3 regions of the Buttiauxella sp. BIGb0471 genome follow, and region 1 is predicted to be linked to each of the others. Evidence: predicted binding sites of a transcription regulator. Region 1 holds the regulator's gene; each other region holds the start of a gene.
The links. Region 1 encodes CRP, which controls carbon source genes, mostly activating them, when cyclic AMP is high. Its sites were predicted from a motif close to ATGTGANNNNNNTCACAT; they were not measured.
Positions count from the first base shown of each region.

Region 2: serC (3-phosphoserine/phosphohydroxythreonine transaminase) is a predicted target of CRP. The motif match lies at 2,732-2,749, and genes of this name have one in related genera.
Region 3: M2371_RS20845 (YjcB family protein) is a predicted target of CRP. The motif match lies at 2,766-2,783, and genes of this name have one in related genera.

Region 1 is NZ_JANUEU010000004.1:12,453-22,964, reverse strand. Features, by position in the region: gene tsgA (MFS transporter TsgA) at 1-927, opposite strand, end outside; gene ppiA (peptidylprolyl isomerase A) at 1,208-1,780, shown strand; gene M2371_RS13985 (putative adenosine monophosphate-protein transferase Fic) at 1,891-2,493, shown strand; gene pabA (aminodeoxychorismate synthase component 2) at 2,527-3,090, shown strand; gene M2371_RS13975 (aspartate aminotransferase family protein) at 3,178-4,398, shown strand; gene M2371_RS13970 (YccS/YhfK family putative transporter) at 4,406-6,490, opposite strand; gene crp (cAMP-activated global transcriptional regulator CRP) at 6,681-7,313, opposite strand; gene M2371_RS13960 (OsmC family protein) at 7,628-8,032, shown strand; gene M2371_RS13955 (phosphoribulokinase) at 8,063-8,935, opposite strand; gene M2371_RS13950 (YheU family protein) at 9,008-9,226, opposite strand; gene M2371_RS13945 (hydrolase) at 9,228-10,244, opposite strand; gene M2371_RS13940 (LysE family translocator) at 10,307-10,512, shown strand, end outside.
Region 2 is NZ_JANUEU010000002.1:336,514-347,025, reverse strand. Features, by position in the region: gene aroA (3-phosphoshikimate 1-carboxyvinyltransferase) at 185-1,468, opposite strand; gene serC (3-phosphoserine/phosphohydroxythreonine transaminase) at 1,549-2,634, opposite strand; gene M2371_RS08120 (DUF421 domain-containing protein) at 2,795-3,487, opposite strand; gene ycaO (30S ribosomal protein S12 methylthiotransferase accessory factor YcaO) at 3,626-5,383, shown strand; gene focA (formate transporter FocA) at 5,790-6,647, shown strand; gene pflB (formate C-acetyltransferase) at 6,702-8,984, shown strand; gene pflA (pyruvate formate lyase 1-activating protein) at 9,184-9,924, shown strand; gene M2371_RS08095 (MFS transporter) at 9,972-10,512, opposite strand, start outside.
Region 3 is NZ_JANUEU010000010.1:14,344-24,855, forward strand. Features, by position in the region: gene M2371_RS20825 (NCS2 family permease) at 1-363, opposite strand, end outside; gene M2371_RS20830 (glutathione S-transferase family protein) at 867-1,529, opposite strand; gene soxR (redox-sensitive transcriptional activator SoxR) at 1,814-2,272, opposite strand; gene soxS (superoxide response transcriptional regulator SoxS) at 2,359-2,682, shown strand; gene M2371_RS20845 (YjcB family protein) at 2,919-3,200, shown strand; gene M2371_RS20850 (ABC transporter substrate-binding protein) at 3,271-4,047, opposite strand; gene M2371_RS20855 (M20 aminoacylase family protein) at 4,063-5,241, opposite strand; gene ssb1 (single-stranded DNA-binding protein SSB1) at 5,434-5,973, opposite strand; gene uvrA (excinuclease ABC subunit UvrA) at 6,201-9,032, shown strand; gene M2371_RS20870 (hypothetical protein) at 9,220-9,654, shown strand; gene M2371_RS20875 (hypothetical protein) at 9,657-9,995, shown strand; gene M2371_RS20880 (MmcQ/YjbR family DNA-binding protein) at 10,028-10,381, opposite strand; gene aphA (acid phosphatase AphA) at 10,492-10,512, opposite strand, start outside.

The DNA of each region.
Region 1 (10,512 bases):
TGCGCTGGAGAAGAAACCGAGCGCCAAAATAAACCACGCCAGATGGGCAGGTTCACTTTTGTTGAAGAAGTACATCAGAACGGTCGCGGCACCTGCCAGAACAGTCAGAATGCGTTGCAGATCGAAGAAACGCAAAATGAAGCTAAATGCCCACATGCCAAACATATAAGACATCCAGAAATCGCTGACTAACTGGCCTGCATCATTCAGATTCATGCCCAGGCTTTTGGCGTATTCCGGAACCCAGGAGATAAAGCCCAGTTGGCCGAGAATGTAGCAAAGTGCGGCAATGGAAAGGAACAGAACGCCCACGCCCCATTTTTCTTTCTCGGCAACGTGTTCGGTTTTCGGTGCGTGTTTGCCCAGTGCCGGGAAATCACAGCCGATTGTCAGAATGAAAATAGCGACATAAACCAGGCCGATGCAGACGTAAACCCAATACCAGTTGATGCTGCGCGCCAGCAAAATTGCTGCCACCATTGGGAAAATCATCCCCGCCATGCTGAAGAAGGAGTCGGTAAACAGCAGGCGTGAACCACGCTGGCGGCCTTCATACATGTGGGTGATCAGGAAGGTACCAATCGACATGGTGATACCGCTGACCAGCCCGAGCACAAACATCGCGACGGAGAATATGGTCAGGTTATCGCCAAAGACAAGTCCGGCCACCGCCAGAATCATCAATATAAATCCGAAGCGCAGCTGAGTTTTGAGCGGCACGATTTCCATCAACCAGGCGTTCAGGAAGATAGAAATCAGAATGCCCGCGTTCAGGAAGGTAAAAGTATTACTCATGCTGGAAACGGGAACGTGGAAGTATTCGGCAATATTGCCCATCACCATCCCGGTGACAATTACCAACGCGCCAGTGAGGGCGTAGGAGAAGAAGCTGATCCATGTGAGCTTAATGCGGTTGCTGTTAGTCATGACGAGCCTGTGAATAGAAATGTAAAGTGCTTTGACAGCACTCGAGAAGAATGGATTTTAGTCAAAAACGTGATTCATTCATACAATTTATAATTCATTTGCAGCAACAGACTGGTTTTAGAGTGATTTCGATCACATTAAAGAGTGCCACTCATTAATTCATTCATTTAACTTATTGATTTGTGTGAAAGTAAAAAACCGTAAATGGCTGGCGCAGAGTTGAGCACGTCTTTACAATCTAGCAACTTGCTTCATTCACTGCATTCGTAAGGAATTATTCATGCTCAAATCGACTTTGGCGGCTGTAGCAACTGTGTTTGCTCTTTCCGCTCTCTCTCCTGCGGCACTTGCTGCTAAAGGTGACCCACACGTCCTGTTGACGACTTCAGCAGGTGAAATTGAGCTTGAGTTAAATAGCCAGAAAGCCCCAGTTTCTGTGAAAAACTTTGTGGATTACGTTAACAGCGGCTTCTACAACAACACCATTTTCCATCGCGTGATCCCGGGCTTCATGCTCCAGGGCGGCGGCTTCACGGCAGATATGAATCAGAAGCAGCCAAACCCACCGATTAAAAACGAAGCCGATAACGGCTTACGTAATACTCGCGGTACCATTTCTATGGCCCGTACCGCCGATAAAGACAGTGCGACCAGCCAGTTCTTCCTCAATGTGGCAGATAACGCTTTCCTCGATCACGGACAGCGCGACTTTGGTTACGCCGTATTTGGTAAAGTTGTGAAAGGGATGGACGTTGCCGATAAAATCTCTCAGGTACAAACTCATGACGTTGGCCCATACCAAAATGTGCCGTCAAAACCTGTAGTTATCCTCTCCGCGAAAGTCCTGCCGTAAAAAATCCCTGCGCGGGTTTCCTCCACCCGCGCATTGACTTCCTTTCTGCACTTCCCCCGATTGCTGCTTATACTTGTGGCAAGTATGGGTCGTCACGTTAGGGAGGCATCATGGCAAAGAAACTGACCGATAAACAAAAGTCCCGCCTTTGGCAGCAATTGCGCAGCCGTTCGTTTCAGGCCAGTTCCCGGCTGGATATACTTGAGCCTCATGCGCAAGATGAGATTATCGCGCAGCGTGTAGAAACGATTGAACTTGGCCCGTTGCATCGCGGATTACCCTGGCTGTGTGCCATCCATCAGCAGCTTTTTCAGGATGTTTTCGACTGGGCAGGCGAGCTACGAGACGTTGATATTTCCAAAGGGGAGATACAGTTCTGCCATTTCGAGTACATCGAAAATGAAGGCAACGATCTGATGCAAGAAATGGAGGACGAGCATTATCTGGTCGGACTTACCAGAAATGAGTTCGTTCAGCGCCTGTCGCATTACTATTGTGAAATTAACGTACTTCATCCGTTTTTTGTTGGCAGTGGTCGGGCACAGCGCGTGTTCTTCGAGCAGTTAGCAATCCACGCTGGTTACATCCTCGATTGGAAAGACGTAGCGCCTGAAGCTTGGGCAACGGCGAATCAGGCCGGGGCATTGGGTGATTTGACGCTGCTCAATGAGATTTTCACTAAAGTGGTGAGCGAAGCGCGCGAAAGCGAATAGAATAGCGCGGTTCTTTTTTACCCTGGAGCCGCGATGCTACTGCTTATCGACAACTACGACTCATTCACCTGGAACCTTTATCAGTACTTTTGCGAATTAGGTGCAGAAGTGGTGGTGAAACGTAACGATGAGCTGACCCTTTCTGATATCAGCGCGTTAGCCCCAGAAAAATTGGTTATCTCGCCAGGCCCCTGCACGCCCACCGAAGCAGGGATTTCTCTTGCGGCGATTACGCATTTCGCCGGGCAGTTGCCGATTCTCGGGGTATGCCTTGGTCATCAGGCGATTGCCCAGGCATTTGGGGCGACGATTGTGCGTGCTGAAAAAGTAATGCACGGCAAAACCTCCGCTATTACGCATAACAATTCTGGCGTGTTCCACGGCCTGAATAATCCCCTTACCGTCACGCGCTATCACTCTTTGGTTATCGACCCCGCAACGTTACCCGACTGCTTTGACGTGACGGCCTGGACGGATAAGCAAGAGATTATGGGGATACGTCACCGCGAGCTTGAGCTGGAGGGTGTGCAATTCCACCCGGAAAGTATTCTCAGTGAGCAGGGACATCAGTTGTTAGCCAATTTCCTCAATCGTTGATTTTTTATTGCCAGATAATGATTTTTTATGCATATTTCATGATTATATTTTCATGTCTGTTCTTGCGTAAAAATGGGATGGCAATTAATGGCAACCGAACAATCAGCAATTACCCGCGCTACTTTTGATGAAGTGATTTTGCCGATTTATGCACCGGCGGAGTTTATCCCGGTGAAAGGCAAGGGCAGTCGTGTTTGGGATCAGCAAGGTAAAGAGTACGTTGATTTCGCCGGCGGGATTGCCGTCACAGCGCTAGGTCACTGCCACCCGGCGTTAGTGGAAGCGTTAAAAAGTCAGGGCGAAACGCTATGGCATACCAGCAACGTTTTCACCAATGAACCCGCGTTGCGCCTGGGCCGCAAGCTGATTGATGCTACTTTTGCTGAACGCGTCCTGTTTATGAACTCTGGTACCGAAGCCAACGAAACCGCCTTCAAACTGGCTCGTTACTACGCTTCTACGCGCCATAGTCCGTATAAAACCAAAATTATTGCCTTCCATAATGCCTTCCACGGTCGTTCGCTGTTTACCGTTTCTGTAGGCGGCCAGCCGAAGTATTCCGACGGCTTTGGCCCGAAGCCAGCCGATATTATTCATGTGCCGTTTAACGACTTGCATGCAGTGAAAGCGGTGATGGATGACCATACTTGTGCGGTCGTGGTCGAGCCGATTCAGGGCGAGGGCGGTGTAACGGCAGCAACCCCAGAATTCCTGCAAGGCTTGCGCGAGTTGTGCGATGAGCATAAAGCGTTACTGGTATTCGATGAAGTGCAGTGCGGGATGGGGCGTATTGGCGAGCTGTTTGCGTATATGCATTACGGCGTGACACCAGATATTCTGACCAGCGCGAAGGCACTCGGCGGTGGCTTCCCGGTCAGCGTCATGCTGACGACTCAGGAAATTGCTTCTGCGTTCCATGTTGGCACTCATGGTTCAACTTACGGTGGAAACCCGCTGGCATGTGCCGTTGCAGGTGCGGCATTTGACATCATCAATACGCCTGAAGTTTTGAAAGGCGTTGCGACGAAGCGCCAGCAGTTCGTTAAGCATTTGCAGCAAATCGACGAGCAATTCGACGTGTTCAGCGATATTCGCGGCATGGGCTTATTGATCGGCGCTGAACTGAAACCTCACTATAAAGGCCGTGCCCGGGAGTTCCTGTATGCGGCGGCAGAAGCGGGCGTGATGGTCTTGAACGCGGGGCCAGACGTCATGCGTTTTGCCCCGGCGTTAATTGTTGAAGATGCAGATATCGAAGACGGTATGACGCGCTTTGCCAAAGCGGTCGCAAAAGTCGTTAACGCTTAATCATGCGTTAATTGGAGCGCCGTAAGCGGCTAAGCCAGATTCCGTGATGTGGCCGCTGGCGCCATGCAACCGAAGATATGGTATGCATGGTGCTGAGGTGGCCCAACACCCGCTGTAAATGTTGCTCCATGGTACTTAGCGGCCCGCTCGGAAGCCCTTCCAGTGGGTCGAGAATATTCGCATCATTGGTTTCCCCAGGCCCATCATACTGAAGCCGCTGCTGGCATCGTTGCAGCGCAATTTCACACGATTGCAAATAATGCTGGGCGAGATCCGGCGTCAACATGTTGTGTTCGCGGGCGAGTGTGGTCATCGCATTGATGTGTTCGACGATAAACTGGCTGTGCGTCACCCACAGTTTCATATCGGCAAGATAGTGCGAGTTAAATCCAGGTTCCTGCATCGCCTGGTTGAGCGAGTTGAATAAGGCATTGTGCGCCTGGTTGACCCTCATTCGCGAATACGCCAGCGGCGTGGGTTCCGGGTCACTGCTCAGAATCAGGCGAATCGCATCCTGATCGCGCTCCAGAGCATCGTGGGCGTTTTGGCGCAGCAAACCACTTTGCCATTGTGGCCACAGCCATACCATGCCGCCAAAGGCAATCAGGCAGCCGAGTAGCGTATCTATTAAGCGCGGAACGATGTACTGCTCGGCGCTGAGGGTGATCAGTTGCAGGGTGTAAACCGCCGTGACGGTAAAGCCAATTGTCGCCCAGCCGTAACTCTTACGAATGAACAAATAGCTGACCAGCGTAATGACCAACATCGCGGCCAGCGCGATATCTTGCGGAAAGTGGAAGTGCAGCGCGATGCCCGCTATCGCCAAACCTGCAATGGTGCCTGCCGACCGGTGAAGAATTCTCACCCGGGTTGCGCCATAGCCGTTTTGCGTCACAAACATTACCGTCATCAAAATCCAGTAAGGTTTAGGCAGATGTAAAAATCCCCCCAAAATACTGGCGATGGTCAGCATTACACCTAATCTGGCGGCGTTACGCAGCGCGGCGGATTTCAAAGATAAATAGCTTTTCAGTGCTGCCCAAAGTGGCAAACGACGCTGCCGGTCTTCCATCAAATCACGGATATACAACGGGCGCTGGGTGCGTAAAACTCGGCCAATCCGACTGAAGTGATAATGGCAAAATTGCCCAACCGGGTTATCCGGATTTTGACGCGCGATTTTCTCAAGGGCATCAATCTGTTTATCCATCGTGAACCGCTGCGGGAACCGATGATAAAGAATGTCGTCAGCCAGCACGCGTAAACGCGCTGCAATGGTCTGCGCGTTCCAGCGAATCACGGCTTCAGCGTGGCTTTTCTCAACCAGTTTTTGCACTTCGGCAGGTTGGTGAAGGCTGACGGAAATGTGTTCTTGTAAATCCAGAGCGACCTGAAACGCACGTAACAAGCGCTTGTAGCCATTTTGCTGGTTTGCCGCCAGCATGTGCAATTGCTGGTAGCAGACCGTGATCAGGTCAACGGCTTTTTGCTGCCGCTCCAGGAGCGGAGGCAGCGCTTTTTCAGGGTCGGTATGCTGCGTGAGCATCCCGTATTTGGCTTCGCAGTAATCCGCCAGTTGGCGATAGAGCAAGCTTAATGATTCGCGCAGTGGCTGCTCGCGCCACATCCAGAACCAAAACCAGTTAAACACGCCGTACCAAATTGTACCGCTGACATACAGCAGCATTGGCTTCCAGATGGGCATATTCCCCGCCATGCTGAGTGTAAAGATCGCGGCAATGAGTGAGGCGGGAAGCAGACGAGCATGCAGGGAGCTGATTTCTGCTGTGACGCCCAGCAATAGCGCCATCACAGCCAATATCACCGGCAACGGCACGGAGGTATAAAGCAATAAAAGCTGCATGATCAAACTGCTGACGGCAAACAGGCTACCGCCGACGATCAGGCGTTTGAAGAAGCGTTTATGGGGAGTATCAAGCCCTGCAATGTTGCAGCAGGCAGGGACTAAAGAGAAAAGCAGGCCGGACTGGAGATTGCCAAAGAGCAAACCTACTGCCACCGGAAGGCACAGCACCAGCGTTTGCCGCAGTGCGTAGTTAACTTCAGGATGGTAGATCAGTCTTCGCCACATAAACCCTTCTTACTTAAAGCTGCAGCGGCGTTAGCTGCGTTCATCCACCCGAATTACTTACTTGAGTAAGCTCATCGGGATGAACTCACTTGCTGCCTTGCTGCAGCTTCAATTAATCGGGTTTCGGATTTAGTTTTTTAGAGACAAAAAAGGCGTGTTATGAAGCAACACGCCTTTTTTGAGACGGAGATTAACGAGTGCCGTAAACGACGATCGTTTTACCGTGAGCAGAGATCAGATTTTGATCTTCCAGCATTTTCAAGATACGACCAACGGTTTCGCGAGAGCAACCCACGATCTGACCGATTTCCTGACGGGTAATTTTAATCTGCATACCGTCCGGGTGGGTCATTGCATCAGGCTGTTTAGCCAGGTTCAGCAGTGTCTGCGCGATACGACCAGTCACATCCAGGAATGCCAGGTTACCGACTTTCTCAGATGTCACTTGCAGACGGCGAGCCATCTGTGAAGACAGGCGCATCAAAATGTCTGGATTGACCTGAATGAGCTGGCGGAATTTTTTATATGAAATTTCAGCCACTTCGCAGGCACTTTTAGCACGAACCCAGGCACTACGTTCCTGACCTTCTTCGAACAGCCCTAACTCGCCAATGAAATCGCCCTGATTCAGATAGGAGAGGATCATTTCCTTGCCCTCTTCATCTTTGATCAGAACAGCCACAGAACCCTTGACGATGTAATACAACGTCTCAGCCTTTTCACCCTGGTGAATCAGTGTGCTCTTCGATGGATACTTATGAATGTGGCAATGGGACAAGAACCATTCGAGAGTCGGGTCTGTTTGCGGTTTGCCAAGCACCATGCGCGGTTATCCTCTGTTTTATAACTGGCTACCAACGACAGGACGCTAAACATCCTGTCTGGCGTTGCAAGTATTAGAATATTCCCCACCTTGGGGAGATGGCATGCAAGTCATTCTTGCTGCCTGTAATTAGTGATGTCCTCTGCATACATGCATAACGTCAATGTATCGATGTTGCATCTGGATTGTTTTAGCATAGCTTTTGACAAGTGTCTCCTATTGTCTCGTTTCAGCTTGACGCAGGTCGCCTTCCATTGCCAGATTTGCTGAATCTGCGTACTCTGAAAGACAATTTTTTCAACGGGAGAAGCAACATGCAAGCACGAGTGAAGTGGGTTGAAGGGTTAACCTTCCTTGGGGAGTCCGCTTCTGGACACCAGATTCTGATGGACGGTAATTCTGGCGATAAAGCACCCAGTCCGATGGAAATGGTTCTGATGTCCGCTGGTGGTTGTAGCGCAATCGACGTGGTTTCTATTTTGCAAAAAGGCCGCTACAACGTGACTGATTGCGAAGTGAAACTGACCTCCGAGCGCCGCGAGGAAGCGCCGCGTCTGTTCACGCATATTAATCTGCATTTCATCGTGACAGGCAAGGAATTGAAAGATAATGCAGTTTCGCGTGCGGTAGACTTGTCTGCTGAGAAGTACTGTTCCGTTGCGTTGATGCTGGAAAAAGCCGTAAACATCACCCATAGCTACGAAGTGATTGAAGGCTAGAGTGAAGTAAAAGGGCGGTGTTTAGCCGCCCTAATTATTGATATTCCGACCTTCCGCCAGGCGCTTAACTAACGGCGTCATGATCAATTCCATTGCCAGTCCCATCTTGCCGCCCGGCACCACTAATGTATTGATGTGGGAAATAAATGAGCCTTGCAGCATGGCGAGCAAATACGGGAAGTCGATATCATCCAGACCGCGAAAATGAATCACGACAAAACTTTCATCTAAAGATGGAATACCGCGTGCGGCAAACGGGTTAGAGGTATCTACCGTCGGTACGCGCTGGAAGTTGATGTGCGTGCGCGAAAATTGCGGCGTGATGTAGTTGATGTAATCGTCCATCGAACGCACGACGGAATCCATTACTGCTTCACGGGAATGACCGCGCTCGCTGGTGTCGCGCACCAGTTTTTGAATCCACTCCAGGTTGACAATCGGCACTACGCCAACCAGTAAATCGACGGCATTGGCGACGTCGTGCTGCGGGGTAACGACTCCGCCATGCAAGCCTTCATAAAACAAAACATCAGTCGGTTCTGGTAACGGTTGCCATGGAGTAAACGTGCCGGGAATCTGATTCCAGGGTACGGCTTCATCATAGGTATGAAGATATTTACGTGATTTACCCTGCCCGGTTTTGCCGTACTCAATAAACGTTTGTTCAAGCAAGCCGAAGTCGTTGGCTTCCGGCCCGAAGTAGCTGATATGACGGCCAAGGTCGCGCGCTTTACGAATCGCCATATCCATTTCAGGACGTGTGAAACGATGGAAACTGTCGCCTTCAACTTCAGCTGCACGTAGGTTTAATTGCTGGAAGATTTTACGAAAGGCGATGCTGGTGGTGGTCGTTCCCGCGCCGCTGGAACCTGTTACGGCAATAACCGGATGTTTGGCTGACATAAGGCAACAACTCCATGCGTAGTAGCAAGTTTGGTTGGGTGAAGGCAGTTGTATTATGCAGTATAGGCAGGCTTAGCCGCGAAATTGCCCGCGAGCCATGATATTCACCGTTTCATGAAGTTCTGACCATACCAGTACCGCTTCACCACTTTGCAGTTGGCGCTTAACATCAGCCACCTTTTGCTCAAGTGAGCGCTCTTGTTCACCATAATCTGTGCCTTCTCGTAATACAAAGGATTCAATCAGATTATCAAGCGTTTCGGGAGGCAGGTCTTGCCAGGGAATCATCATATTACTGGTCCAAAAATTGAGACAGCCATTGCGGGATGCGTTGCTCAAGCCACATTTCAGGGCGGCGTAACGTCCCACCAACAAACCCAACATGCCCACCGTAGCGCGTAAGTTGGTATTCGATATTAGCAGGCAATATGGCTTTATCCGGGATCACATGATGATCCATAAACGGGTCATCTTTGGCGTGGATGATCAGCGTCCGGGTTTTGATTTGCGGCAGTAACGGCATCGCGCTGCATTGGCGGTAGTAGTCGATAGCATCAGCAAAGCCGTGAATCTTTGACGTAATCAAATCATCAAACTCGCGCAGACGGCGCATTCCTTTAAGCTGACGCATATCAACAGGGAGAGACCCCGGATAGCTTCTGAGCTTGCGCGCGGCATTTTTCTTCAGCAGATTCAGGAGATAGTGCTGATAAACGCGGGAGAATCCTTTTTCGATATGCGCGCTGCAATGTTCCAGCATCAGAGGAGCTGAAACTATGACACCGGCCTGTAGCGTGCAGTCAGCACCTTGTTTTGCCAATAAACAAGCGAGCATGTTCCCGCCGAGGGAAAACCCCACTGCCGCAGTCGGCACTTTGCCATAACGGGTACTGAGCCAGTTTAAGAAGTAGCTTCCGTCTTCAGTTTCGCCCGAGTGATAAATGCGTTTCATGCGATTTGGCACGCCACTACATCCACGGAAATGCATGACTACGCCCAGCCACCCTTGCTTGCTGGCGGCCTCGATTAAACCGTGAGCGTATGGGCTGTGCAGGCTACCTTCGAGACCATGAAAAACGACTAACCGTGGTTTATGCATTGCCTGGCGTGGGTCTTCGCTCCAGGCAAGATCGACAAAATCCCCATCCGGCATGTCCAGACGTTGCCAGTGAGGTTTGAAATTGAGGCGACGGCGAATCAAACGCGGAAGCATGGTTTGCAGGTGTGGATTACTGACACCCTTCAACGGACGAAATTGATCATCTTCTTCGTGATTAAAATTCAATACTGCGGGACTTGTCGTAGCCATATCACACTGTTAGTTTCATTTAGTTTGCTAATTAACTTTACCGGGTGTGGAACACCCATTTCATGGAAACGCTTTTCTTCTCAATGCTTGGTTTTCTTTGGGTCGCGGCTATTACACCCGGCCCAAACAATATGTTACTGACTTCTTCCGGCGCCAATTACGGCTTTATGCGCACCATTCCGTTGATGATTGGCATCATGCTTGGGATGCAATGCATCCTGTTGCTGGTGGCCTTTGGCGTCGGTAGCTTAATCCTTTTGTATCCTGC
Region 2 (10,512 bases), on a different contig from region 1:
TATACATGAAACAAATCATTGATTTGTCGATCAAATCGGAAGCGAGATTAACAGCGGTACACGCTGGTGCAATAAAAGCAGGGGTATGAAAACGGAGTTGATATTAAGCGCGGGATTGATACTAAGCGGTGTAGTTAAAATAGGCTCCGGTACACGATCTGTGACCGGAGCATAATGTTGTACGCTACGCGAGAGTGCTGATGCGTGCTAATTGTTCAAAGTAGTCCGGGAAGGTTTTGGCTGTACATTTCGGATCAAGAATCGTGACCGGTGTGTCCGACAATGCCACCAGCGAGAAACACATCGCCATGCGGTGATCGTTATAAGTCCCGATTTCTGCAACTTGTAGCTGAGCGGGGGGAGTCACAGTGATGTAATCTTCGCCCTCTTCCACCACCGCTCCAACTTTGCGCAACTCTGTAGCCATTGCACTCAGGCGGTCAGTCTCTTTCACGCGCCAGTTATAAATATTGCGCAATGTAGTGGTGCCTTTAGCAAACAAAGCCGCAGTTGCAATGGTCATCGCTGCATCAGGAATATGGTTCATATCCATATCAATAGCGTTGAGTTCTCCGCGTTCGCAGGCGATAAAATCCTCTCCCCACGTCACTTTTGCACCCATTGCTTCGAGCACATCTGCAAAGCGAATATCACCCTGGACGCTATTGCGCCCGATACCGGTCACTTTTACCGTGCCGCCTTTAATGGCACCAGCTGCGAGGAAATAGGACGCAGATGAAGCATCACCTTCCACCAGATAAGCGCCTGGTGAGGTGTACTGTTGGCTGCCACGAATCACAAAACTACGGTAATCCCGGTTTTCCACTTCTACACCGAAAGTTTTCATCAGGTGCAGTGTGATGTCGATATAAGGTTTCGAGACCAACTCACCTTTGATAGTGATTTCGGTGTCGTTTGCTGCCAGTGGCGCCGTCATTAAAAGTGCGGTCAAGAACTGGCTGGAGACACTACCATCGACAGAAACCTGCCCGCCACTAAAACCACCACGCAGACGCAACGGCGGATAGTTTTCTTGCTCCAGGTAATCAATCTGCGCGCCGCCCTGGCGTAAAGCATCAACCAAATGGCCGATTGGGCGTTCTTTCATGCGCGGTTCGCCCGTCAGCACGATGTTGTTACTGCCCAGACACAATGCCGCCGCCAGAGGGCGCATTGCCGTACCCGCGTTACCTAAAAACAGTTCAAGCTCACCCGATGCTTGTAATGGGCCACCCATTCCTGTGACTTCACAACGCGTACGATCGGCGGAAAGTGTATAACTCGCTCCCAAGGCTTTCAGCGCGTTAAGCATGTGACGCACATCGTCACTATCCAGCAAATTAGTCAGTTCGGTGGTGCCATTAGCCAGCGCTGCAAGTAGCAGTGCTCGGTTAGAAACACTTTTTGAACCTGGGAGGTTAATTGTGCCGTCGACCAATGCGATGGGTTGTAACGTCAGGGATTCCAGCATGGGGAAAATACTCTCAACTCAAAACAGAATAAAAACCCCGCGAAGCATGTCGCGGGGATAATCTCAACTAACAGCAATTAACCGTGGCGACGTTCAAAATCGACCATAAAGTTGGTTAATGCTTTAACGCCTTCAAGCGGCATGGCGTTATAGATGGAGGCACGCATCCCACCGACGACGCGGTGGCCTTTCAGCGCATGCAGACCCGCAGCAAAGGATTCTTCGAGGAACAGTTTGTCGAGTGCGCTGTCAGCCAACTGGAATGGCACGTTCATGCGTGAACGGTTCGCCGAAGCAACATCGTTACGATAGAAATCGCTTTTATCAATCACGCCGTACAACAGCTCAGCTTTCGCCTGATTGATTTTGTCCATCGCTTCAACGCCGCCCTGCTCTTTCAGCCATTTAAACACCAGACCTGAAAGATACCAGGCGAAGGTTGGCGGGGTGTTAAACATAGAATCATTGTCATTAAGCACGGTGTAATCAAGAATCGACGGGCACGCTTTATGCGCCTTGCCGAGCAAATCTTCACGCACGATGACCAACGTCAAACCCGCAGGGCCGATGTTCTTCTGCGCGCCAGCGTAAATTACGCCAAAGCGGCTTACGTCCATCGGATGCGATAAGATAGAAGATGAGTAGTCAGCAACAACAACGGTGTCGCCAAAATCTGGCGCTTCATGAATAGCAATGCCATCGATGGTTTCGTTTGGGCAGAAATGCAAATAAGCACTGTTTTCAGAAAGTTGCCATTCGCTCATCGGTTTGATGGCGCGCAGACCGTCAACAGTGACTTTGGCATCAATAACATTTGGGTTGCAGTATTTATGTGCTTCTTTTACTGCACTGCTCGCCCAGTAGCCGCCGTCAACGTAATCAGCGGTAGTTTTGTCACCCAGAATATTGAGCGGAACGCCCGCGAATTGGCCGCGACCACCACCGTGACAGAATAAAACTTTGTAGTTCGAGGGGATTTGCAGCAGATCGCGAAAATCTTTTTCAGCTTCTTCAGCAACCTGAATAAACTCTTTACTGCGGTGGCTTATCTCCATTACGGAGGTGCCTAAACCTTGCCAGTCACAGAGTTCATTTTGTGCACGACGAAGTACATCAGCCGGTAGCATCGCCGGGCCGGAACTAAAATTGTATACCTGAGTCATTTCCCCTCACCACGCTTAGAGTCATAAGTTTTACCACATATTCGGTTTTATCATTGAGATGCTGAGGCTGCAATGGTTAATACGGCATGGTGCGGTAATGTGCGCAAAATCACACAACAGAATCAACTAATCGCTGAATTAAACACCCGATAAACCCCCGTCAGGTGACTCGTGTTGCCGTGCTGGCTTTGACCCATTGATGATGTTTACAGCGTGGACAAAGAATTTTTCTTCCTGCGTTTAACGTCAACACTTCACTACATCGAATGCAGGCGTAATCCCCATCCTCCGGAACCCTCTCGAAACGCTCGCTACAATACTCAGGCAATATAGATAAACCCGGCCTGACCAAATCATCGGGGAAGTAATAGACGCTAATCTGCCCGTTGGTTTCTAATATTGCCAGCCGAACCTGCCCCAAATGCTCTACACCATGCAGGCGTAGTTCCATGAAGAACTCAAATTCGGTCATGTTTTGAGCTTTCATTTTTTCCCAGGCAAACTCACCTTCTTCTATTATTACCGCGGGTTTTCCTTCCATCAGATTTTCGAGTTTTTCACTGTGGCTCATCAACCACATCGCCAAACGATATAAGCAAGCGAGCGTCATAAATACGACGAAGACAGGCAGCATCGGCACATCGTCATAAAACGCCACATCACCTGCCGCTGAGCCAAGAGTCAGAATTATCAACACTTCAAACAACGACATCTGCCTTACGCCACGCCGCCCGGTTATCTTTAAAAACAGGAACACGAGCACAAAGGTGTAAAGGCTACGAAAAGCCACTTCCCACAGAAAATCTAAAGGGACTTTGTCTAGCGCCATCCGCTGGAGATCAAAACTCTTCATTTATACCGCCATAACAGTAGGTTACTGACAATAAGCATAGCCTGTTATGCTAAGGCCGCCTGCTTGCCGCTGACGATAGCGTCGGTTGGCTAAAACCCGTATCATTGCGCGCTTTGCGTACGACAAAAGTGAAACCTCATGACTCAAACCTTTATTCCTGGCAAAGATGCCGCTCTGGAAGATTCCATCGCTCGCTTCCAGACCAAGCTTGCCGATCTTGGCTTTAATATAGAAGAAGCCTCCTGGTTAAATCCGGTCCCTAACGTCTGGTCCGTTCATATTCGTGATAAAGACAGCGCACTGTGCTTCACCAACGGTAAGGGTGCGACTAAAAAAGCAGCATTAGCATCTGCGTTGGGCGAATATTTCGAACGCCTGTCGACCAATTACTTCTTCGCTGATTTCTGGTTGGGTAAAACCATTGCTAATGGCCCGTTTGTGCATTATCCAAACGAGAAGTGGTTCCCGATTCCTGAAGATGAGCAGTTGCCAGAAGGTATTCTCGACGAGCGTCTGCGGGCATTCTACGATCCTGAAAACGAAGTCACCGCAGGTATGCTGATTGACCTGCAATCAGGTAATGAAGAGCGTGGGATCTGCGCCCTGCCATTTACCCGTCAATCGGATCAAGAAACCGTCTATATTCCGATGAACATCATCGGGAACTTGTATGTTTCTAACGGGATGTCTGCAGGGAACACCGCAAACGAAGCCCGTGTTCAGGGACTTTCAGAAGTTTTTGAGCGTTACATTAAAAATCGCATTATCGCGGAAAGCATTAGCCTGCCGGAAATCCCGCAGGAAGTGTTGGCTCGCTATCCTGGCGTGGTTGAATCCATTGCCACGCTGGAAGCTGAAGGTTTCCCAATCTTCGCTTACGACGGTTCATTGGGCGGCAAATACCCGGTTATCTGCGTTGTGCTATTCAACCCAGCAAACGGGACCTGTTTTGCTTCGTTCGGTGCGCATCCTGATTTTGGTGTTGCGCTGGAGCGTACCGTGACTGAACTGCTTCAGGGCCGTGGTTTAAAAGACCTGGACGTGTTCACTCCGCCTACTTTTGATGACGAAGAAGTGGCCGAACACGCGAACCTGGAAACCCACTTCATTGACTCAAGCGGCCTGATTTCATGGGATATGTTCAAGCAGGATGCTGACTATCCGTTTGTTGACTGGAGTTTCTCCGGCACAACAGAAGAAGAATTCGCCACTTTGATGGCCATCTTTGACGCAGAAGATCAAGAAGTGTACATCGCCGATTACCAGCATCTGGATGTTTACGCTTGCCGTATCATCGTGCCTGGAATGTCCGATATCTATCCTGCGGAAGATTTGCTGCTTGCCAATAACAATATGGGTTATCACCTGCGCGACACCATTCTGGCGCTGCCAGGAAGTGAGTGGGAAAAACAGGATTATCTGGGTCTCATCTCGCAGTTAGATGAAGAAGGTCATGATGATTTCACCCGTGTGCGTGAACTGCTCGGCCTGGCGACCGGTAAAGACAACGGTTGGTACACGCTACGTATTGGCGAGCTGAAAGCCATGCTGGCGTTGGCGGGTGGTGATACCGAACAGGCGCTTATCTGGACCGAATGGACGATGGAGTTCAACGCCTCTATTTTCAGCCCTGAGCGTGCGAACTACTATCGCTGTCTGCAAACCCTGCTGTTACTGGCGATGGAAGAAGACCGCCAACCGCTGCAATATCTGAATGCCTTCGTACGTATGTACGGCGCAGAAACAGTCGAAGCGGCAAGTGCTGCTCTGAGCGGTGAAGCGCCATTCTATGGCTTGCAAGCTGTAGACAGCGATCTGAAAGCTTTCCCAGCCCATCAGGCATTGTTAGGCGCGTATGAAAAACTGCAACGCGCAAAAGCGGCTTTTTGGAAATAAAGTAATAAAACTTGAGTAAAGGTACGTAAACCATAAGGTTTACGCTATATTACGGGGCGATTTTTATTGCCCCGTGTTTTTATTGTCGCCGCAATAATTTCATATGTGACTCAATAGTTAAATATTGGTGAAATATTATTATTTTAAAACAATAAATATTGTTGCCAAATTATAGAAATACTCCATTCTAATTAACCTGACACAGGAGCGCCGAGGTTAAATATCAAATTACATTATAAACTTTAAACTTTATTTTTATAACCAAAATCAATCACTTATGCTGAAAAACAGGTAAACACCTGCTTTTTTCAGGCCTATAAGCTTGGCGAGATATGATCCATATCAAATTTTACTCTATAATGCTTTGTTAGTATCTCGTCGCCGAATTAAATAAGAGAGAGTTAGTGTGAAAGCTGACAACCCTTTTGATCTATTGCTCCCAGCCGCTATGGCGAAAGTCGCCGAAGATGCTGGCGTCTATAAAGCAACAAAACACCCGCTGACCACGTTTTATTTAGCGATAACTGCGGGCATGTTCATCTCGATTGCCTTTGTCTTTTACATCACTGCTACCACGGGTACTGCGACCATCCCATTTGGGATTGCAAAACTGATTGGTGGTACTTGCTTCTCCTTAGGGCTTATCCTTTGTGTCATCTGCGGTGCCGACCTTTTCACCTCTACGGTGTTAATCGTTGTTGCGAAAGCCAGCGGGCGAATCACCTGGGGTCAGCTAGCCAAGAACTGGATTAACGTCTACGTCGGAAACTTGGTTGGTGCGTTGCTATTCGTGGTGTTGATTTGGTTGTCAGGCATGTATATGACAGCAAATGGTGCGTGGGGTCTGAATGTGCTTCAAACCGCAGACCACAAAATGCATCACACCTTTATTGAAGCTGTATGCCTCGGTATTTTGGCTAACCTGATGGTCTGTCTGGCTGTCTGGATGAGCTACTCGGGCCGCAGTTTGATGGATAAGATGTTTGCTATGATCCTCCCGGTCGCCATGTTTGTTGCTTGTGGTTTTGAGCACAGTATCGCAAACATGTTCATGATCCCTTTGGGTATCGTAGTACGCAACTTTGCAAGCCCGGAATTCTGGACCGCAGTCGGGTCGTCTCCGGACAATTTCACACACTTGACCGTATTGAACTTCATCACTGATAACCTGATCCCAGTAACTATTGGGAACATCATTGGTGGCGGTGTACTGGTTGGGTTGACGTACTGGGTAATTTATCTGCGCGGTGGCGATAAGCACTAATGTGCTAACCATTGTTCAGGGAATAAGAAATCCACATTAGAAGGTAGGTGTTAAATGTCCGAGCTTAATGAAAAGTTAGCCACAGCCTGGGAAGGTTTTGCCAAAGGTGACTGGCAGAATGAAGTCAACGTGCGTGACTTTATTCAGAAAAACTACACCCCTTACGAGGGTGACGAGTCCTTCCTGGCAGGTGCTACTGAAGCAACTACCACACTGTGGGACAACGTCATGGAAGGTGTTAAACAGGAAAACCGCACTCATGCGCCTGTTGACTTCGATACTGACCTCGCTTCCACCATCACCTCTCATGATGCTGGTTACATCAACAAGTCCCTCGAAACTATCGTTGGCTTGCAGACTGATGCTCCACTGAAACGTGCAATTATTCCGTTTGGTGGCATCAAAATGGTTGAAGGTTCTTGCAAAGTATACGGTCGTGAACTTGACCCAATGCTGAAAAAGATCTTCACCGAATACCGCAAAACCCACAACCAGGGTGTGTTTGACGTTTATACCAAAGACATCCTGAACTGCCGTAAATCAGGCGTAATCACCGGTCTGCCGGATGCTTACGGTCGTGGTCGTATCATCGGTGACTACCGTCGCGTAGCGCTGTACGGTATCGACTTCCTGATGAAAGACAAATTTGCTCAGTTCAACTCTCTGCAATCCAAACTGGAAAACGGCGAAGATCTGGAAGCAACAATCCGTCTGCGTGAAGAAATCTCCGAGCAACACCGTGCTCTGGGTCAGATCAAAGAAATGGCTGCTAAATATGGCTGCGATATCTCTGGTCCTGCTAAAAATGCTCAAGAAGCTATTCAGTGGACTTACTTCGGCTACCTGGCTGCGGTTAAATCTCAGAACGGCGCTGCAATGTCCTTTGGTCGCGTATCCACTTTCCTGGATGCATTCATCGAACGTGACCTGAAAGCAGGCAAAATTACTGAGCTTGAAGCACAGGAAATGATTGACCACCTGGTCATGAAACTGCGTATGGTTCGCTTCCTGCGTACCCCTGAGTATGATGAGCTGTTCTCTGGTGACCCAATCTGGGCAACTGAATCTATCGCCGGTATGGGTGTAGATGGTCGTACTCTGGTTACCAAATCTAGCTTCCGTTTCCTGAACACCCTGTACACCATGGGGCCGTCTCCGGAGCCGAACATCACTATTCTGTGGTCTGAAAAACTGCCACTGAACTTCAAGAAGTTCGCAGCTAAAGTTTCCATCGATACCTCTTCTCTGCAATACGAGAACGATGATCTGATGCGCCCTGACTTTAACAACGATGACTACGCAATCGCATGCTGCGTAAGCCCAATGATCGTTGGTAAGCAAATGCAGTTCTTCGGTGCTCGTGCTAACCTCGCGAAAACCATGCTGTATGCAATCAACGGCGGCGTTGATGAAAAACTGAAACTGCAGATCGGTCCTAAAGAAGCACCAATCATGGCAGATGTCCTGGACTACGATAACGTTCTGGATCGTCTTGACCACTTCATGGATTGGCTGGCTAAACAGTACGTCACCGCGCTGAACATCATTCATTACATGCATGATAAGTATAGCTACGAAGCGTCTCTGATGGCTCTGCATGACCGTGACGTTGTTCGCACCATGGCTTGTGGTATCGCGGGTCTGTCTGTTGCAGCTGACTCACTGTCTGCAATCAAATACGCGAAAGTTAAACCTGTTCGTGACGAAGACGGCCTGGCTGTAGACTTCGAAATCGAAGGCGAATACCCAATGTTCGGTAACAACGATTCTCGCGTAGATGACATCGCTGTTGACCTGGTAGAACGTTTCATGAAGAAAATTCAGAAACTGACTACTTACCGTAACGCTATCCCGACTCAGTCTGTTCTGACCATCACCTCTAACGTGGTTTATGGTAAGAAAACCGGTAACACCCCAGACGGTCGTCGCGCTGGCGCTCCATTCGGTCCAGGTGCTAACCCAATGCACGGTCGTGACCAGAAAGGTGCTGTTGCCTCTCTGACTTCCGTTGCTAAACTGCCGTTTGCTTACGCTAAAGATGGTATTTCTTATACCTTCTCTATCGTTCCTAACGCACTGGGTAAAGACGACGAAGTTCGTAAAACTAACCTCGCGGGTCTGATGGATGGTTACTTCCACCACGAAGCGTCCATCGAAGGTGGTCAACACCTGAACGTGAACGTAATGAACCGTGAAATGCTGCTGGATGCGATGGAACACCCTGAGAAATATCCTCAGCTGACCATTCGTGTATCTGGTTACGCTGTACGTTTTAACTCCCTGACTAAAGAACAGCAGCAGGACGTTATTACCCGTACCTTCACTCAAACCATGTAATTCACGGTTTGTCTGAAAAGGCGTAGAATAAAGGCTCCACCTCGGTGGGGCCTTTTCTTATGTCAGAACCGATTTTGCAAGATAGCTGCTAAGTTTAGGGTATCTTGCAAAATTGATTCGACGCGGCATTCTGTTTAAAGACCGCGCTCAACCTGGTTCTTGCTGTAAAGCCTGGACCAATACTGGAGAGAACACCGCAATGTCAGTAATTGGCCGAATTCATTCCTTTGAATCCTGCGGTACCGTGGATGGTCCCGGTATTCGTTTTATTACCTTCTTCCAGGGCTGCCTGATGCGCTGCCTGTATTGCCACAACCGTGATACCTGGGATACGCACGGCGGCAAAGAGATTACTGTTGAAGAATTGATGAAAGAAGTGGTGACCTATCGCCACTTTATGAACGCGTCAGGTGGTGGTGTCACAGCATCAGGTGGTGAAGCCATTCTGCAAGCTGAGTTTGTGCGTGACTGGTTCCGCGCCTGCCGTAAAGAAGGTATTCATACCTGTCTTGATACTAACGGCTTTGTGCGTCGCTACGACCCGGTCATTGATGAATTGCTGGAAGTAACTGACCTGGTGATGCTGGATTTGAAGCAAATGAACGACGAGATTCACCAGAATCTGGTCGGTGTTTCAAACCATCGCACCCTGGAATTTGCCCGTTATCTTTCAGATAAAAACGTTAACGTCTGGATTCGCTACGTTGTCGTTCCAGGCTGGTCTGATGATGATGACTCTGCACATCGCCTCGGCGAATTCACCCGTGATATGGGCAACGTCGAGAAGATTGAGCTTTTGCCTTATCATGAACTGGGCAAACACAAATGGGTCGCCATGGGTGAAGAGTACAAACTTGATGGCGTACATCCACCGAAGAAAGAAACCATGGAACGCGTCAAAGGGATTCTGGAGCAGTACGGTCACAAAGTGATGTACTGATCTTGATACACCAACAAAAATGGCCCTCAACGAGGGCCATTTTTGTATCAGGCGTGGGCAATAGGAGTGGAATGTGGCCCCGCTTTGCGCAGCAGCATCAGTAAGTAAACAAACGCCACTCCGGCAATCATCACAAACAACAGGCTGTCCGAGTAGCTTTGCATCAGCATTGAGGTAAATGTTGGGCCAAGCAAACTGCCAACGGTATAACTTAATAACAGAGCCTGGTTCATTGCCACCAGTTGATGGTGCTCAACTTTTTCACAAGCCCAGGCCATTGCTACCGGATAAAGTGTAAACCCAGCCGCACCCAGTACAAATAATGTTGGACCCATTGCGGCATGAGTGAGCATTGCCATGCAACCCAAAATCACCACAAACACCTGAACTCGCAGCACCAACAAACGGCCAAAACGATCGGCCAGGCGCCCTACCGGCCACTGGCCCACAATGCCTGCACTGACCATGACTGCCATCCAGAAACCAATGCCAGCATCACTCACACCCTGATGGTTCAGGTATAGCGGCATTAATCCGTAAAGCGAACCGAGAACAATCCCGGAAATAATGCAGCCGTTCACTCCAAGG
Region 3 (10,512 bases), on a different contig from region 1:
GAACAGCACCCCCATCAGGAACACGGCGCCTAACGCAACCGGAACGCTGATGTGTTGGCCGAGCACCAGGCTGAATGCGGTGAACGCCGTCAGTGAAATAGCGCAACCAATGGCCAGCGGCAGATTCGCCCACAAGCCCATCAGCAGAGAGCCAACACCGGCGACCAGACAAGTTGCCACAAAGACCGCCGCAGGAGGGAAACCTGCTTTACCGAGCATGCCCGGTACCACGATCACGGAGTACACCATCGCGAGGAAGGTCGTTAAACCCGCAACAACTTCCTGGCGAACGGTGCTGCCACGTGCAGATATTTTGAACCAGGCGTCGATGCCGCTGGTTGCACGCGGAGAATGATTAGACATAGTGAAAAATCCCCTGAGATTTTTATGATTAAGTCGGTATGCGTGGCGGAATCCGCTTCTAATTAAACGTTCATATTCTAAAAAACGACGAATAAATCCCTGTGCTGCGTTTGCGACAAAAAAGGGCGTCACAAAAAAAGCAAACGTTTAACTCCGCGCATACAAACTGTGCGTCAAAATTAAGGCAAACGATTATCCGGCCTTCTTACATGGATTTTCAACCGAACTTTGCCGCTTTTTGCCGAAAAATGCGTTAGCCGGTCAAAATATCGCCACCTCATGCGCAAACGTTATCGTCGATGCGCAATTTAGCAACAATGATGCAAGATACGGGTAATGCATTTTCCTGGCTCATAGGATTTTTCAATATCCAAAACTAATATCCTAAATCATTCGATTCGCATTGCGGCGGCAAGAGAAAGAGTCCCAATGAGCTGACATAAGTCAGTGATTTGGGCGAGTGAGCGCAGCCAACAAAAAGGCGAATTGAAGAATGACGGATATTACGGGATCTCGAAAGGCCCACCCTGCTGAATTGCCCGTTGCCAGGCGGGGCGCATTTGCACCTGGTTATACCAATTCTGCAAGTTCGGCAGATCGCTTATGCCACCGCGAGACAGCAATGCGATAACCGGGAAACTCATCTGAATATCCGCAGCACTTATCGCTTGCCCGGCAAACCAGGGCGTTTTTTGCAGACAATCTTCGAGATATCGCGCATGCGTCAAAATCTGTTTATTCAGATATGCCTTTTGCACGCCCTGCCCCAAAACATTGCCGACCGGGCGTAGCAACCACGGCACAGGTGCTTTGCCCAGGCTACCAAAGACCAGTTTCATCATCAGCAAGGGCATCAACGATCCTTCGGCGTAATGCAGCCAGAATCGATATCGCAGTTTGTCCTCGCAGGAGATCGGTTTAAGGCGGCTTTCGGGGTCATAGGTTTCTTGCAGATATTCGATGATTGCCCCGGATTCCACGAGGATATTGCCGTTATCTTCCACCACCGGCGATTTCCCTAGTGGGTGCACGGCTTTTAATGACTCTGGTGCGAGCATCGTGGGTTCGCGCTGATAGCGAACGATCTGGTACGGCACCTGAAGCTCTTCAAGCATCCATAATATGCGCTGTGAGCGGGAGTTATTGAGATGATGAACGGTAAGCATGAGTTAACCTTCTGTTTAGCAAGATGAGTTAACTATAGGAAACGTTGCGCAATGTGGCGCATTAGAATTGTTCAAAAAACATGCAAATTCACCTTGAAACCTGACTATGCCTGGCTACACTTAAATTGTCAGTGCAATCCGGAACCTCCTGAGAATGTGTGATTGAGGGACGCTGATGTCGGGGGAAACCCTCCTTGCGAAAAGCGGGATAGATCGAAAGACAAAGACCGGGTAATAAACTAAAGCGCCGAAGTTGGGCGCTTTAGTTTTGCCTGCGATTCCCCTTAATCATCTTCTAAAAGACGTGCGCCAGTCCCCTCTTCACCAAGTTTATCGCCAGGATTTCGCAGCGGGCAGTCGGCACCTGATAAACAACCGCAGCCGATGCAGCCATCAAGTTCGTCACGCAACGCAGTCAGCATGTTGATGCGCCGATCGAGTTCTTCACGCCATTGCGACGACATCTTTTTCCAGTCGTTTTTATTGATTTTATGGCCGTCCGGCAGCACGCCAAACTCTTCACCAATAGTCGACAGCGGAATGCCGATTCGCTGGGCGATTTTAATAATGGCGACGTTTCGCAGCACATCACGCGTATAACGCCGCTGGTTTCCGCTATTTCGTCTGCTTTTGATCAGCCCCTTGCTTTCATAGAAGTGCAAAGCGGAAACAGCCACGCCGCTGCGCTTTGCCACTTCTCCAGGACTGAGTAACGGTTTAAAGCGCGGTGTTTTCTTTTCCATAATCCTCTTTACCTCAAGTTAACTTGAGGAATTATACTCGCTGCCAACAAAACCTGCTAACGAACACACAGGCTTGAGGATGACTTATGGCACACCAGGACATTATTCAAACTTTGACTGAATGGATTGACGATCACATTGATCAACCGCTGAACATTGACGTTGTGGCAAAAAAATCAGGCTATTCAAAATGGTACCTTCAACGAATGTTCCGTACCGTTAAGCGCCAGACGTTAGGTGAATACATTCGCCAGCGCCGTCTGTTGATGGCAGCGAAAGAGCTGCGAAATACCCAGCGCCCCATTTTTGATATCGCGATGGACTACGGTTACGTTTCTCAGCAAACATTTTCCCGCGTTTTCCGCCGTGAGTTTGACCGCACACCGACTGATTATCGTCACCACGCCTGACGGTATTTGCCGCAGTATTGTTGCCTGAACATTCGAGAAATGGGTCAGAAAATGCGCCACAGAACTGGCGATTAAAAGAACAAATGTGATATAGTTCACAAATCCTGTGAGACAGGATTCTTCTTACATTTTTTGTACCCACTTATTCCCCTGACGGTCCTGAGTTGTCATTGCTGCGCCTTATGTCGCGCATAACCGTTTAGCGTAATGAGTTATGTGATTAAGGAACAATTTTCATGGCGGCAATTACTACCAGCGTTTTATTAATGCGCTGGCCTTTAGTCAGTGCGGTTCTGATGTTTTTAGCCAGCACGTTGAACATCCAGTTTCGCAAATCCGACTACACGTTTTTTGCTATCGTCAGCAGCATGCTGGGGATTGCCTCTGCGTTGTGGTTTGCGACCGGCTTATTGGGGCTGGAGTGGGCCGATTTCCCGGTCATCTGGGCGTCGTTCAAAGACATCATGATCGAGATCTCAAGCCATGCACCACCTGAATGGCCGATGGTGCTGACCTGATTGCCAGGATTAGAATTGATAACGGCCTCATTGCGAGGCCGTTTTTGTTTTACTGGCAAGCCGTTACACATTACGTCCCGGAATAGATGTCGAAACTAAAGTATTTCGAGGCGAGCTTTTTATACGTGCCATCCGCAATAATCTGGCTTATCGCGCCATTTAGCGCTTCGCGTAATTGCGCATCATCTTTACGCAGGCCAATCGCCGCGCCCGCCCCAAATAATTCCGGGTCCTGTAATGCTTTGCCGACCATAGCAAAATCTTTGCCCTGCGGTTTGTTCAGGAAGCTATATTCCGCCATCACCCCGGAAAGCACTGCCGCGTCGATGCGTCCGGACTCTAAATCCTGCACCACTAAATCAGCCCCCTGATAAGCCACCACGTTAACCCCGGCACTGCGCCAGTTTTTATTCGCGTAAGTTTCCTGAGCAGAGCCTTGCTCAACGCCGATGGTTTTACCTTTCAGCTGATCAATTTCCGGTTTGATGGGATTATTTTTATGTGCGACTAAAAATACCGGGCCGTTATATATTTTATCGGTAAAGGCAATTTGCTCTTTGCGTTTTTCCGTCATGTACATGCCGGAAAGAATGGCATCAAACTTTCTGGCTTGCAGTGCGGGAATAATGGCATCAAAGTTATTTTCCACCCATACGCATTTAGCCTGAAGTTTTTCACAAATAGCATTACCTAAATCAATATCAAAGCCGACCACCTTGCCATTAGCGTCTTTTGATTCAAAAGGGGCAAATGTCGGGTCCACACCAAAACGGATTTCTTTAATATTATTTGCCAATGCTGAAGTCGTCGCCAGCAGAGCAATTAATGGCAGAATATATTTTTTCATATTAGCTCCTGGATATTAGCGACAGTAAGTTTGTACTAAGCGGGAAAAGAATGAGGCGCCGGTAGAAATAATCGCATCGTTAAAGTCATAACCTGGGTTATGCACCATGCAGCCGCCTTTCTCCCCTTTTTCACCATTGCCTAATAAGAAATAACTGCCCGGTCTTTCTTGCAGCATAAAGGCAAAATCTTCGCTGCCGGTGGATGGAAGCACCGTATCGAGCACCGCATCTTTACCGAAAAACTCGACAGCCAGCTCACGAGCAAACGCCGTTTGTTCATCGTCGTTAATCAAGACGGGATAGGAGTCGTAAACTTCCACGTCGCAGCTGGCACCAAAGCTTTTCGCCGTGAAGTCGGCTAACTCTTCAATTCTTTTAATAAGCAGGTCGCGAATTTCTGGTTTCATGGCACGCACGGTTAATTCCATTACCGCGCTGTCGGGAATTACGTTGGAGGCAATGCCCGACTGGAAGGTTCCAACGGTAACAATGGCGGTTTCGCCTGGTGTGACATTGCGGGAGACAATGGTTTGCAATGCGGTGATTAGCGCCGCGCCCGTCACGATGGGGTCAACGGTACGTTGCGGATAAGCACCATGGCCGCCGTAGCCTTTGATGGTGATCTTTACGGTGTCTGCCGAGGCCATAAAGTTGCCTGAGTAGAAACCTAGTTTTCCGGTCGGCAAGCCTGGCATATTGTGGAGGGCAAAAACTCGGTCGCAGGGGAAGCGGTCGAATAGTCCGTCTTTAATCATTAAATCTGCACCGCCAATCGCTTCTTCGGCAGGCTGGAAAATGAGATGCACAGTGCCGTTAAACTCACAGGCATTTGATGCAATATATTTCGCTGCAGCTAATAAGATGGTGGTGTGGCCATCATGACCGCAGGCATGCATTTTGCCAGGAACTGTACTGGCCCAGGGTAAATTGGTTTCTTCAAAAATAGGCAGCGCATCCATATCAGCACGCAGGCCAATAGATTTATTCGAATCCCCTTTTTTCAAAGAACCCACAACCCCAGTAGTGCCAATTCCTCGAGTGACTTTATATCCCCAGGATTCAAGTTGTTTTGCTACTAAATCGCTGGTTTTAAACTCCTCGAGGCTTAATTCCGGGTTAGCGTGTAAATAATGGCGTATAGCAATCATTTCATCTTCTGAGGCTTTTATTTCTGGAATTACGAAATCTGTCATGCTGCTCTCCGGTGGAGTTATCAGTGTTGTGTTTGCATAAACAACTTAGCGGGATAACGTTTTAATGCAAGCAGGAATACTTATGACGCGGAGCAATACATTCGGGTTATTAATAGTCGCTTTTTACGCACGTTAAAAAACAAAAAACCCCGCAAGCGGGGTTTTAGATAATGCTAAATGCCAGAACCATTATCAGAATGGAATATCGTCATCGAAATCCATTGGTGGTTCATTGTTAGATGGCGCTGGAGCGCTCTGCTGCGGACGAGATTGCGCGCCGCCGCTGAACTGATTGCCGCCGCCCTGCTGTGGTTGCTGAGGCTGACCCCAACTACCTTGCTGCTGGCCTGGAGCGCCACCGCCGGCAGGAGCACCGCCCGCTGCACGGCCACCCAACATTTGCATCGTGCCACCCACGTTAACCACGACTTCGGTGGTGTATTTTTCAACGCCAGCCTGGTCGGTCCATTTACGCGTCTGCAATGCGCCTTCGATATAAACCTGGGAGCCTTTACGCAGGTATTCGCCTGCAACTTCTGCCAGTTTCCCGAACAGCACAACACGGTGCCATTCAGTTTTTTCTTTAGTTTCGCCGGTTTGCTTATCGCGCCAGGACTCTGACGTGGCCAGAGTAATGTTGGCAACTGCGCCACCATTTGGCATGTAGCGTACTTCCGGGTCTTGACCCAGATTCCCGACGAGAATCACCTTGTTTACGCCTCTGCTGGCCATGATCGTGTCTCCTGAAACGTTTATTAATAGTGTAAACCCTCGATTCTACCACGCCACCCCTAATCTTTATAGCTGCGGGATGCATTCCAGAATGTCGGAAGGATATACATTATTGCATTAAAGCACTGGATATCCATTCAGGTTTTATTGTGTCATAATTAGCCGTTTGTGATCGTCGGCGGCCTCCTGTGCGGCCTGGCAAAAAGCGTTTAAACCGGGAAAGGTGAATGGATAAGATCGAAGTTCGGGGCGCCCGCACCCACAATCTCAAAAATATTAACCTCGTTATTCCGCGCGACAAGCTGATTGTCGTGACTGGGCTTTCGGGTTCTGGCAAATCCTCACTGGCTTTCGACACCTTATACGCCGAGGGGCAACGTCGTTACGTTGAGTCCCTCTCCGCCTATGCGCGTCAGTTCCTGTCGTTGATGGAAAAGCCAGATGTTGACCACATTGAAGGCTTGTCGCCTGCGATTTCTATCGAGCAGAAATCCACCTCGCACAACCCGCGTTCAACCGTCGGCACTATTACAGAAATTCATGATTACCTGCGCCTGCTGTATGCCCGCGTGGGTGAGCCACGCTGCCCGGATCACAACGTGCCGCTGGCGGCGCAAACCGTCAGCCAGATGGTCGATAACGTTTTAGCGCAGCCGGAAGGCAAACGCCTGATGTTGCTTGCCCCCATCATTAAAGACAGGAAAGGCGAGCACACTAAAACGCTGGAAAACCTCGCAAGCCAGGGCTACATCCGCGCCAGGATCGACGGCGAAGTGTGCGATCTCTCGGATCCGCCAAAATTAGAATTACAGAAAAAACATACCATTGAAGTGGTCGTTGACCGTTTCAAAGTGCGTGAAGATATCGCGCAGCGTCTGGCGGAATCCTTTGAAACCGCGCTGGATTTATCTGGCGGTTCTGCGGTTGTCGCCGATATGGACGATGAAAAAGCAGAAGAGTTGCTGTTCTCGGCAAACTTCGCCTGCCCAATTTGCGGCTACAGCATGCGCGAGCTGGAACCGCGTCTGTTCTCGTTCAACAACCCAGCCGGTGCCTGCCCAACCTGTGACGGGCTTGGCGTGCAGCAATATTTCGATCCGGATCGTGTCGTACAAAACGGCGAGCTTTCCCTTGCTGGCGGCGCGATTCGTGGCTGGGATCGTCGTAATTTCTATTACTTCACCATGATGCGATCGCTTGCGGAGCATTATAAATTCGATGTCGAAACACCATGGAATGAACTGAGCGCCAGCGTGAAAAACGTGGTGCTTAACGGCTCTGGTAAAGAAAGCATTGAGTTCAAATATATAAACGACCGTGGCGATACGTCTGTGCGCCGCCATCCGTTTGAAGGCGTTCTGCATAATATGGAACGTCGCTATAAAGAAACCGAGTCTTCCGCTGTGCGGGAAGAACTGGCGAAATTTATCAGCAACCGTTCATGTGCAAGCTGCGAAGGTACGCGTCTGCGCCGTGAAGCACGCCATGTGTTTGTTGAAAACACGCCGCTGCCAACGATCTCTGATATGAGCATCGGTCATGCGATGGAATTCTTCCACAACATGAAGCTGAGCGGGCAACGTGCGCAAATCGCTGAAAAAATCTTGAAAGAGATTGGCGATCGCCTGAAATTCCTGGTGAACGTTGGCCTGAATTACCTCTCGCTTTCTCGTTCCGCAGAGACACTTTCCGGCGGCGAAGCGCAGCGTATTCGTCTGGCAAGTCAGATTGGCGCGGGTCTTGTGGGCGTGATGTATGTGCTCGATGAGCCGTCAATCGGCCTGCATCAGCGCGACAACGAGCGCCTGCTGGAAACGCTGATTCACCTGCGCGACCTCGGGAATACCGTGATTGTGGTCGAGCACGACGAAGATGCGATCCGTGCCGCAGACCATATTATTGATATCGGCCCAGGTGCGGGTGTTCACGGCGGCCATGTCGTTGCTGAAGGCACGATGCAGGATATTATCGACGCGCCGGAATCACTGACCGGGCAGTTCCTCAGTGGTAAGCGTGAAATTGCGCTGCCGAAAAACCGCGTTCCGGCTGACCCAGAGAAGGTGTTGAAGTTGGTTGGCGCGAAGGGCAACAACCTGAAAGATGTGACGTTGACGCTGCCCGTCGGTTTGTTTACCTGCGTAACCGGGGTTTCAGGTTCCGGGAAATCGACGCTGATTAACGATACGCTTTTCCCGATTGCTCAAACCCAATTGAACGGTGCAACGCTTGCAGAACCTGCGCCGTACCGCGACGTTCATGGTCTGGAGCATTTCGACAAAGTTATCGACATCGACCAAAGCCCAATTGGCCGTACACCGCGTTCAAACCCGGCAACTTACACCGGCGTGTTTACACCAGTGCGCGAGCTGTTTGCGGGCGTGCCGGAATCCCGTGCGCGGGGTTATACGCCGGGGCGTTTTAGCTTTAACGTGCGTGGCGGGCGTTGTGAAGCGTGCCAGGGCGATGGCGTTATCAAAGTTGAGATGCACTTCCTGCCGGATATTTACGTGCCGTGCGACCAATGCCGTGGCAAGCGATACAACCGCGAAACGCTGGAAATTAAGTACAAAGGCAAAAGCATTCACGAAGTGTTGGATATGACCATTGAAGACGCTCGTGAATTCTTTGATGCCGTGCCTGCGCTGGCGCGTAAGCTGCAAACGTTAATCGACGTGGGCCTGTCTTACATTCGCCTGGGTCAGTCTGCGACCACGCTGTCGGGCGGTGAAGCACAACGTGTAAAACTGGCGCGTGAGCTTTCTAAACGCGGCACCGGGCAAACGCTGTATATCCTCGATGAGCCGACGACTGGCCTGCACTTTGCAGATATTCAGCAATTGCTGGAAGTTCTGCACCAGTTGCGCGACCAGGGCAACACCATTGTGGTTATCGAGCATAATCTGGATGTGATTAAAACCGCAGACTGGATCGTTGACCTTGGCCCAGAAGGCGGTAGCGGCGGCGGCGAAATTCTCGTTTCCGGTACGCCAGAAACTGTCGCAGAGTGCGAAACGTCACATACCGCTCGTTTCCTCAAGCCTTTGCTGAAATTGAAATAGTCAGTCTTCCCTTCTGCCACTATTGTGCGTGGCAGAAGGGATTATTTATTATCACGTGTGATTCATCTGCCATCACTCATTATCAATGATAAAAAGTGATTGCCACTCTATCCTTTTTTACCTGCTCCTCTCTCAGCTCCTCGATATAATCCAACTATTGCATAATGGGTTTGCTTGCGGAGTAATTATGCCTTTATTAAGACTAATAATAACTTGTCTCTTTTTTTTGGCGAGCGGTTGTACGCTTGTCGATAACTATAATGCTAAAAGCCATGAACAACTCACTAACTTAATGATCGAACACTCTCAGTTTATAACTAATTTCACCACTATAAATGAACAGCTTGATTTAGAAGAGGTAAAAAAAGAAGACCGCACCATGCGAGAAAACTTCGATAAAGCAATCGCCTATGCGCAGTCTTTGGGCGACTCATGGCGCGTGAATAACCTCTGGCTATTAAAAGGTATTTATAATGATGATTATTTTCAATTAATCGATCAAAACCGAAATTTTAATTATCAGCAATCAGAACTTTATCGTGAGCAAAACACTTTAGCCTGGAAAATAGCTATCAATGGTGAATGTTCACGCCCTGCCTCATTATGCTCCCCCGGAAACTAACCATGGTAATCTTGGCAGATATTAGCCGTATTTTATCTTCTTCAGTTTTTCGTAATGAAGCTGGAAAAATACTCCAGGATGAGTTTGTCTCGCTGTTGAAGTCTGCAGCCGAAGATAAAAATGAATTTATAAAAAATTCAGCCAATATTATCGCACAGGCATTGCTCTATAAGGCACAGGGGCATTTAAACGAAAAAGATGTGATGACGATATTACGCAAACAGAAAAAAATTGCGCAAATCGAAGCCAACAACGCTGAACTGGCGGTCATGAGTCGTATCCAGAAAATCACCTATCGGTTGCTGGATATTTCCATCGACTTTCTGGTGAAAGCACTTTGAGATGCGGCCCCGCATCACTGACGGGGCTGCACTCAGCTCTGCAACTGCTGCCTGGTTTCCTGGGGCAGCAGCGATAATGCCTGCTGATACGAAGCATCCACCAGGTAGTAAATCTGCGAGTCAGGAAGTGTGCCATCCAGGTAAAGCGTGCTCCAGTGCGCTTTATTCAAATGCGCGCTAGGATGCACATCACTATGTTGTTCACGTAATAAGTCGGCAAGTGCCGGGCTTGCCTTTAACGACACTGCCGGGCGCGCTTCCACGTCATGCACCATCGCATACATCACATCCGCCACTTTTATTTGTGTGGCCTTCCAGTCGCTATGAACCGCTTGTTCGGCTCCGGGCTTGTTCATGCAGTACTGCAATAACTCCGAATTGGTCATTTTTATTCTCCTTGATGGGCTAATGTGAAAACGACGGGCTTAACCAAATTCTTCTTGTCGGTCGGGTAAGTGTAGCTTCACCCGACCGACTTGAAGTATGACGGGTAAAATTAGTATTCGGAGTTAACGAT